Regions from separate parts of the Mesorhizobium sp. C432A genome, predicted to be linked through region 1. Evidence: predicted binding sites of a transcription regulator. Region 1 holds the regulator's gene; each other region holds the start of a gene.
What was found. The regulator PhoB, encoded in region 1, activates phosphate uptake and scavenging genes when phosphate is short. The targets are predictions, from matches to a motif close to TGTCATNNANCTGTCAT.

Region 1 (2,199 bases):
AAAGGCGAACTGTTCACCGGCACCCATTCCTCGGGCGGCGAGTTCGGCCACATGATCCACCGTCCGGGCGGCGCGCTCTGCCGCTGCGGGCGGCGCGGCTGCGTCGAGGCCTATGCCGGAAACTACGCCATCTGGCGCAGCGCCAAAATGATGGGCGAGGATGCCGAGCCGGTCGATATCGGCGACGCTGATATGCGCGCACTCGCCGCGCGCGCCCGCGAAACCGATGGCCCGGAGCGCGAAGCCTATCGCAGGGCCGGTGAGGCGCTCGGCTTCGGCCTCGGCAGCCTGTTTGCTCTGATCGATCCGGCACCCGTCGCCATGGTCGGCGTCAGCGCCGCCGCCTTCGACCTGATCGAACCGGCATTGCGCGAAGCGATCGCCCAGACCGCCGGCGGCCAGCACTCGAAATCGATCTCCTTCGACACCGAGCCCAACGAGCTGCCGCTGATCCGCGAAGGCTGCGCCATGCGCGCGCTCGGCTTCGTCGACCAGGAGATTTTCGCGCCGGGCATTCAGGCGAAATCCGGCAAGCATGTCGCCTGAATGGCCGGCAACGGCGCGACGCGCAGCATCCTAGTCTTCCCTGATAGCGTAGCCGGCGCCGCGAATGGTACGGATGACATCCGGCATGCGGCCGTTGTTGACGGCCTTGCGCAGCCGCCCGACATGCACGTCGACGGTTCGCTCGTCTATATAGATCGTCTCGCCCCAGACATTGTCGAGCAGTTGGCTGCGCGAGAACACGCGGCCGGGATGGCGCATCATGAATTCGAGCAGCCGGAACTCGGTCGGTCCGAGCCTGATCTCGCTCTTCTTGCGGTAGACACGGTGCGACTCGCGGTCGAGCACGATGTCGCCGACCTTGAGCACGCTGGACAGCACTTCCGGCTTGGCCCGGCGCAGCAGCGCCTTCACGCGCGCCATGAACTCCGGCGTCGAGAATGGCTTGACCAGATAGTCGTCGGCACCGGTGGACAGGCCGCGCACGCGATCGCTTTCCTCACCGCGCGCGGTCAGCATGATGATCGGCAGCCGCTCGGTTTCGGGCCGCACTCTAAGCCGCCGGCAGAGCTCGATGCCGGAAACAGCGGGCACCATCCAGTCGAGCACCAGGAGATCGGGCACGTTTTCCTGCAGGCGGATCTCGGCCTCGTCGCCGCGTGTCACCACCTCGACGTGATAGCCTTCGGATTCGAGGTTGTAGCGGAGGAGCACGCCTAGCGGCTCCTCGTCCTCCACGACCATGATGCGTGGCGCGATCATAGGCAGTTCACCCTCATCAGGCCGGCGTGGCCATCGCCGTCTCGTCCTGCTTCGGACGATTGGCGGGCAATTGCTGGCCGGTCAGCACATAATACGCATTTTCGGCGATGTTGGTGACATGATCGCCGATGCGCTCAAGATTCTTGGCGCAGAACAAGAGATGCGTGCAGGCGGTGATGTTGCGAGGGTCTTCCATCATGTAGGTCAAGAGCTCACGAAACACGGACGTGTATTTGACGTCGATGCGTTCGTCGTCATTTCTGAGTTTTGCAAGAGCTGCCGCATCGGTGGCGGCATATTCCTCGACGACGCCTTGCACCTGGATCAGCACCAGCTGCGCCATGGCATCGATGGAGTGCGAGAGGTCGCGCGGCGTGACGCTCAAGCCCACGGTGCCGACGCGTTTGGCGATGTTCTTGGCGAGATCGCCGATGCGCTCGAGGTCGCCGGCCATGCGGATCGAGCCGACCACGGCGCGCAGATCGTTGGCCATCGGCTGGCGCTTGGCGATCAGCGTGATGGCGCGGTCGTCCAGTTCGCGCTGGCGCGCATCCATGATGGCGTCGTCGGAAACGACACGCTGTGCCAGCGCATTGTCCGAATTGAGCAGCGCCCTGGTCGAGCCGCTGACCATCGAGCCTGCCAGATCGCCCATGTCGCGGATCAGCTTGCTGATCTGCCCGAGCTCTTCATCGAAGGAGGCGACGGTATGTTCACCCATGATCTTGGTCCTCGTGCCTGAAAATTCACCCGCCGGACGGCTCAGCCGAAGCGGCCGGTAATGTAGTCCTGGGTGCGCTTGTCGTCGGGGTTGGTGAACATCTTGTCGGTGGCGCCCTCCTCGACGAGATAGCCGAGATGGAACATCGCTGTACGCTGCGACACGCGCGCCGCCTGCTGCATCGAGTGGGTGACGATGACGATCGTGTAGTT
Region 2 (2,199 bases), 120 kb from region 1:
CTGTCCGCTGCAGTCGGACATGCCGGCCGCGGTGCGTTCGCCGAAGAGATCGCCAAGCAGCATCGCGTTCAGCACTTCCGGCGCAATGCCGGTGAGTGCCGCGATGCTGTCATTGGCGCTGACGATGCGGGCGCCATCGCAGACGATCAGCCCCTCGACGGCGGCGTTGGCGAGGCCGTGCATGCGCTCGGCCTCGAGCTTGTGACGCCGGAAGCGAAGGTCGATCCACAATGCTGCGGCTGAAAGCACCAGGATAGCCAGGCTGACTGCAGCGGCGGCGAAGGCCTGCGACACCGGTTCGACCGTGAACTGCGATATCTCGATGGAGGAGTCCGGGAAGATCGACACCGCGCCCATGGCGATGAAGTGCAGGCTGCAGATCGCCAGCGTCAACAGGATGGCGGCGGCGATTGTGGCCTGCATGGACGGCCGTCGCAACACCACCAGCAGCGCCAGCGCGGCGAGGGTGACGCCTGTCAGCACCGAGACGCCGACCAGCAGCGGGTTCCAGACGATGCGCCCTTCGACCTCGAAGGCGGCCATGCCGATATAGTGCATGGCGGCGATACCAGCGCCGAGGACCGCGCCGCCGACCAGAGGGTAGTCGATGCCCCGGCGCAAGGTGGCGATCCACATGCCCGCAGCGGTCAGGGCGACGGAACCGGCGAGCGAAAGCGCCGACATTTCCGTATTGTAGGCGTTGGGGATTCCGGGAGAAAAGGCAAGCATTGCGATGAAGTGCGTCGCCCAGATACCGAAGCCGGTGGAAGTGGCTGCTATCATCAGCCAGGTATAGCGGTTGCGCTCGCTCGAGCGGTCGACATGGCGAAGCAGGTTGACCGCCGAGAAGGAAGAAATACCGCAAATGAGCGCTGCCAGTGCGACCAGTCTCAGATCGTGCTCATGCACGATACAATTATAGACCGTCAGCATCTCGCCCCACCTGCTCTCCCACAGCAATCAAGCCGTCCACTTGATTAGTATGCCACGCTTGACGAAGAATCGGTTATGCGAACTACAACTACAGCGGGTTTTTCGGGTTGTACGTTGCGGCGATCCTGTCTCATTCCAGACGCACGGTTACAGCAGCGCCTGGCGCGATGCCGCTCGGCCGATCTCGATCTGGCCGAGCGCCGGTTTGGCGGCCGCACGGTGCAGGTGCGTGGCGCTGTCACGCGGGCCCTTCACGCATCGCTGGGCGGTCGGCGATCCTTGCAGGCCCACCATGCCCCATTCTATCGCTGAGCCGGCTTGGCATTTCTCTCGGTCCTCGTTGCAAGGCGAGGGGGCGCGAAGTTAGCCGGGTATGAAATTCACGAAACAGCAACAAATCCGTTGTCCGATTGTCATCAGAGACACATATTGCGTTCGCGGGAGCGCCCCTTTCGCCAATGACAAACGGGAGATGAAACATGAAGTTGTTCGGCTTTGCGGCCGGTGTTGCCGCCACCTTGACCCTGCTTTCCACCACCTCCGCCTTCGCCGCCACCCAGATCAGTTGGTGGCATGCAATGACCGGCGCCAATGCCGAGGTGGTCGACAAGATCGCCAAGGATTTCAATGCCAGCCAGAGCGACTATGAAATTCTCCCTGTTTTCAAGGGCACCTATCCCGAAACGCTGAATGCCGGCATCGCTGCCTTTCGTGCGGGGCAAGCGCCCGACATCATCCAGGTGTTCGACGTGGGTACCGGCGTCATGATGGCCGCCGAAGGTGCGATCAAGCCGGTGGCCGATGTGCTGACCAGCGCCGGCGTGACCTTCGACAAGAGCCAGTATTTGCCCGGCATCGTCGGCTACTATTCGAAGCCGGACGGGACCATGCTGTCCTTCCCCTATAATTCCTCGTCGCCCATCCTCTACTATAACAAGGATATCTTCCAGAAGGCCGGGCTTGATGTGAACAATCCGCCAAAGACCTGGAACGAGGTGTGGGAAGCCGCCAAGAAGATCAAGGCGAGCGGCGCCGCTTCCTGCGGCTATACCTCGACGTGGTTGACCTGGATCCACCTTGAGGCCTTCGCTGCCTGGAACGACGTTTCCTATGGCACCAACCAGAACGGACTTGCCGGAACCGACGTCGAGCTCAAGATCAATGCGCCGATCTTCGTCAATCATTTCCAGGCGCTCGCCGACCTGGCCAAGGACGGCACCTTCAAATATGGCGGCCGTACATCCGAAGCCAAGCAGATCTTTCTTG
Region 3 (2,199 bases), 360 kb from region 1:
GCGCTTCCCCGCCATAATAGTTGACGTAGCGGGCGCCGATTTCCTTGACCGGCATCACCACGAACACATCGACGGTGGAGAACTCACGGTCGATGACGCAGCCGTCGCCGATGCGGGCGCCGACGCGCAGATAGCCCTTGACCAACGGCGGCATGGCCGCAATCGCCGCCTTGGCGTTGACCGCCTCGATCGGCATCAGGTCCATCGAGCAATAGCGCCCGGAGACCGCCCGCACATCCCAGGCGGAGTTGGTCCGGCAGTGATGGGCAAGGTAGGTGAGCGCCTCGGCATGCGCAGCCGGCACCGTGCCAGGGAACGAGGCACAACCGGTCATCACGCCGATCTCATAGTGGTTGATGTAGGCCCAGATGCCTTGCCACAGCGCCTCGATGGTGCGCTTCGAGCGGTATTCCGGCAGCACGCAGGAGCGGCCGAGCTCAAGGAAGCGCTGGCCAGGATGGCGGGCGATCAGCTTGGTCAGTTCGAACTCGCCTTCGGAATAGAAGCCGCCGGCGGTCGCGGCAATCTCTTGCCGCAGCAGGCGGTAAGTGCCGACGATGCGGCGATGCTCGGGGCCGGAGATCGAAGTGTCCAGCACGAGGAGATGGTCGCACAGCGGGTCGAAGCGGTCGGCGTCGCGGCGGTCCTGCGCCTGGAACAGGTCCTTCCTGGCGCCAAGCTCGTCATAAAACACCCGGTAGCGCACTTCCTGGGCGGCGGCGATTTCGGCCTCATTGCGGGCAAGCCGCACTTCGAGATTGCCGATACGGCCCAGCGGTGCGCCTGTTGCGACGGCATCGGCGTTCCGCGCGGCGAGCAAAGCGCCGCCTGCGCTGGGCCGAGTGTCACATTCCGGCATAACTGTATGCACGAGTGATTCTCCTTCGAGCCATCCCTCTTGGCACGGGGATACGGTGTAGGTGCAACAGGATTGTGACAGTACCGTGATACGGCGCGACGGGCAATACTTCGTCGGCTGGCGAAAACCCTCATTCGGCTACCTACGTGACGCGAGGATTGCGCCAGCGTCGCCTTGAAGCGCGTCGCGCTGGGACGATTCACGCGACGCGCTTCAAGTCTTTGTTTTGTGCATGTCGTCTTCTCAAAACCGGGGCCACTTTTGAGCGACATGAATTCAGGCGGCCACCTGGCCCTCGACGGCATGGACCAGCGCGTCGGGATCGAGCGGCTTGGTGACAAAGCCGCTGGCGCCATGGGCGAGCACGGTGTGGCGGGTCTTTTCCTGGCTGTCGGCCGAAAGCACCATGATCGGAACCGGCGGCACAGCCATTTCCTCCTCGTGGCGGCGGATGGCGGCGATCGCGTCCAGCCCGTCCATAACCGGCATGTGCAAATCCATCAGCACCACATCGAAGCGATTTTTCAGCCCGGCTTCGGTCACCGCCTCGACCGCGGCCTTGCCATTGCCGACCACTTTCACGCGGTGTCCCGCCTTCAAAAGCGTGGCGCGGGCAAGCATGGCGTTGATGTCGTTGTCTTCGGCGATCAGCACCGACAAACCTTGCTGGCGCCCGCCATGGGCACGAAGCGAGGACGCGCCGGTCTTTTCCGGCTTGGGCGGCGGCAAGGCAGGGGCATGACTGGTCAGCAGCACGCGCAGCAGGGTTTCGCCGCGCACCGGCCTCGCCAGGAAGGTGGCGTAGCCGTTGGTGCGGAATTCGCCAAGCATGCCGCGGTCGGTCGGCGCGATCAGCGTGATCGCCTCGCAATCGGCAAAGCCACTCTGGCGCAGGCGCTTGAGCAGTCTGCCGTCGCCGTCCTCCAGGGCCGCGTCGATCAACAGCACATCGCAATGTTCGGCGAAGGGCGTCGCCTGGGAAGCGGTTGCGGCGACGTCGACGGCGCCGCCATGGGCGCGGATGGTGCGGGCGATGGCGTCCGCCTCGACGGCGTTCTTCGACACGATCACGGCGCGCCGGCCGGCCAGGATGTTCTGCCGGTTCTGCGGTGCTTCGGTTGCTCCTGCGGCCGGGATCTCGAAGACGAATTCCGATCCCTCGCCAAGCCGGCTCGACACCGAAATGGCACCGCCCATGGCGGCGACCAGGCGCCTCGATATGGCCAGACCGAGGCCGGCGCCGCCATGGGTGCGGGTCGAGGTGCCGTCGGACTGTTCGAACTCCTCGAAGATGCGCTCCATATCCTCTTCGCGCAGGCCAGGGCCGGTGTCGGCGACGG
Region 4 (2,199 bases), 2.8 Mb from region 1:
CTCGCGGATGCGCTCGGGAAAGCGCGGATTGTAGGGGGTGAACTTCAGGTCGTCGCGCGGCACGGCGACGATCTCGGAAATCTGGCTGAGCGCCAGCGGGCCGGTCAGAACGCTGATGCGGCTCGAAGAGACGCCAAGCTCGCCGGCGACGAACTCGCGCAATTCGCCGGGCATCGACTTGTCGAATTCGATGCGGATGACCGAACCGCGGCGGCGCCGCTTCAGCGCCGTCTCGAACAGGCGCACGAGATCTTCCGACTCTTCCTCGACCTCGATATCGCTGTCCCGGATGATGCGGAAGGTGCCGGAACCCTTGACCTCATAGCCGGGGAACAGCTTGCCGATATAGAGGCCGACAGCCTCCTCCAACGGAATGAAGCGAACGTGCTGCTTGCGGTCGGGCAGACGGATGAAGCGCTTCAGCGCCACCGGCAGGCGCAGAAGCGCGCTCATCTCCTCGCCATTCTTGCGATGGCGCAATTGCAGCGCCATCGAGAAGCCGAGATTGGGAATGAACGGAAACGGATGCGCCGGGTCGATCGACAGTGGAGTCAGGACCGGGAAGACCTGGTCCTGGAAATGATCTTCCAGCCAGACTTTCTCATCCTTGGTCAGTGCATCGCGGGTGATGCTCTCAATGCCTTCCTTGTTGAGCAGCAACATCAGCGCCGAAAGGCTGTTCTGCTGGTCCTCCTGCAGCCGCTCGACCTCGCGCAGCAATTGTTCCAGCTGCTGCTCCGGCGTGCGGCCGTCGGGGCTCTTGAGCGCAATGCCTTCGCGCACCTGGCCCGCAAGGCCGGCGACGCGGACCATGAAGAATTCATCGAGATTGGCGGCCGAAATCGACAGGAAACGGACGCGTTCGAGCAGCGGATGGTGCTCGTTCTGTGATTCCTCGAGCACACGCCGGTTGAACTGCAGCCAGGAGAACTCACGGTTGACGAACCGATCGGGGTTGCCGCCCTCGGGGCTCGCCACCTCGACATTGATGAATTCGCTCTGCACCGGCTTCAGTTCGTTCATGGTTCCTGCTCTTCCCCGCCAACCGTCCCTTGGAGCGCCGCTGGACGTGCCATGCCTCTAACACGCTTTTGTGACGCATGGCCCTTCGGCGAAAACCATTCCGATTTCAGGGACATGCACTTAACCGGCTCACCGTATCCTCTGACAGGCTTTTGCGACAGTTTCATTTCATCGATCTTGCAAACAGGTCTGTTATGTTCCAGATGCTTTTCGACGAGATCAAGGAGACGACGATGGCAGGCGGTTCCATTCCCCACTTCCAGAACGATGCGGGCCATCCGGCAATCGACATCGGCGTCAAGGAATTCATGTGCACCGGCGCCAACCCGCCCTTCGACCATCCACACGTGTTCCTCGACATGGGCGACGACAATGAAAAGGTCTGCCCCTATTGCTCGACGCTCTACCGCTATTCGGCGAAGCTGAGGGCGACGGAAACGCTGCCGGCCGGTTGCCTTTATATCGACCAGGCCGCCTGATCCTTCCGCGACAAGCCCGATGGAAGACATCAGGTCCCGGCAGGTCATAATCGCCGGGGCCGGCATCGCCGGGCTGACCGCTGCCCTTGCCTTCGCCGGACGGCGTTATCCGGTAAAGCTGATCGAACAGGCACAGCACCTAGACGCGGCCGGCGCCGGCATCCAGCTTTCGCCCAACGCAACACGCATTCTTGGAAAACTCGGCGTGCTCGACCGGCTGCTGCCCGCAGCGTTGCGGCCGGAAGCGGTCGTGCTCAAGGACGCCGGGACGCTGCGCGAACTGGCGCGGGTACCGCTTGGGCAAGCCGCCGAAGCGCGCTGGCAGGCGCCTTATCTCGTCGCTCACCGCGCCGATCTGCAGGCAGCGCTGCTGGCGCAAATGGCCGAACGGCCGGAGATTGAGCTCATCACCGGCGCCCGCGTGACCCGCATCGTCAAAGACGCGCAATATGTCGCCGTGACCGCCGAAGTGGACGGCCGCGAGATCGAGGCACGCGGCAAACTGCTGGTCGGCTCCGACGGCGTCTGGTCGGCAGTCAGGGCGCAACTCGCAGGCGAGGACTTCGTCAAAAGCCGTTTTTCGGGCGAACTCGCCTGGCGAGTCACGATCGCGGCCGAGAGCGCCGCCGGCGAAGCCTTTGTCGCGATCGGCGCCGCCGACTGCGTCACCACGTTCCTGCATCCAGGCTTCCACATG

Region 2: ugpB (sn-glycerol-3-phosphate ABC transporter substrate-binding protein UgpB) is a predicted target of PhoB. The motif match lies at 1,334-1,350, and genes of this name have one in related genera.
Region 3: olsB (l-ornithine N(alpha)-acyltransferase) is a predicted target of PhoB. The motif match lies at 923-939, and genes of this name have one in related genera.
Region 4: NLY33_RS24415 (RNA degradosome polyphosphate kinase) is a predicted target of PhoB. The motif match lies at 1,178-1,194, and genes of this name have one in related genera.

The regions. Positions count from the first base shown of each region.
Region 1 covers NZ_CP100470.1:1,796,502-1,798,700, reverse strand. Annotated here, with positions in the region: gene NLY33_RS08670 (ROK family protein) at 1-546, shown strand, start outside; gene phoB (phosphate regulon transcriptional regulator PhoB) at 577-1,266, opposite strand; gene phoU (phosphate signaling complex protein PhoU) at 1,283-1,987, opposite strand; gene pstB (phosphate ABC transporter ATP-binding protein PstB) at 2,029-2,199, opposite strand, start outside.
Region 2 covers NZ_CP100470.1:1,913,174-1,915,372, forward strand. Annotated here, with positions in the region: gene NLY33_RS09260 (bifunctional diguanylate cyclase/phosphodiesterase) at 1-933, opposite strand, end outside; gene NLY33_RS09265 (hypothetical protein) at 1,081-1,227, opposite strand; gene ugpB (sn-glycerol-3-phosphate ABC transporter substrate-binding protein UgpB) at 1,413-2,199, shown strand, end outside.
Region 3 covers NZ_CP100470.1:2,158,640-2,160,838, forward strand. Annotated here, with positions in the region: gene olsB (l-ornithine N(alpha)-acyltransferase) at 1-859, opposite strand, end outside; gene NLY33_RS10350 (response regulator) at 1,136-2,199, opposite strand, start outside.
Region 4 covers NZ_CP100470.1:4,983,954-4,986,152, forward strand. Annotated here, with positions in the region: gene NLY33_RS24415 (RNA degradosome polyphosphate kinase) at 1-1,023, opposite strand, end outside; gene NLY33_RS24420 (zinc-finger domain-containing protein) at 1,257-1,502, shown strand; gene NLY33_RS24425 (FAD-dependent monooxygenase) at 1,522-2,199, shown strand, end outside.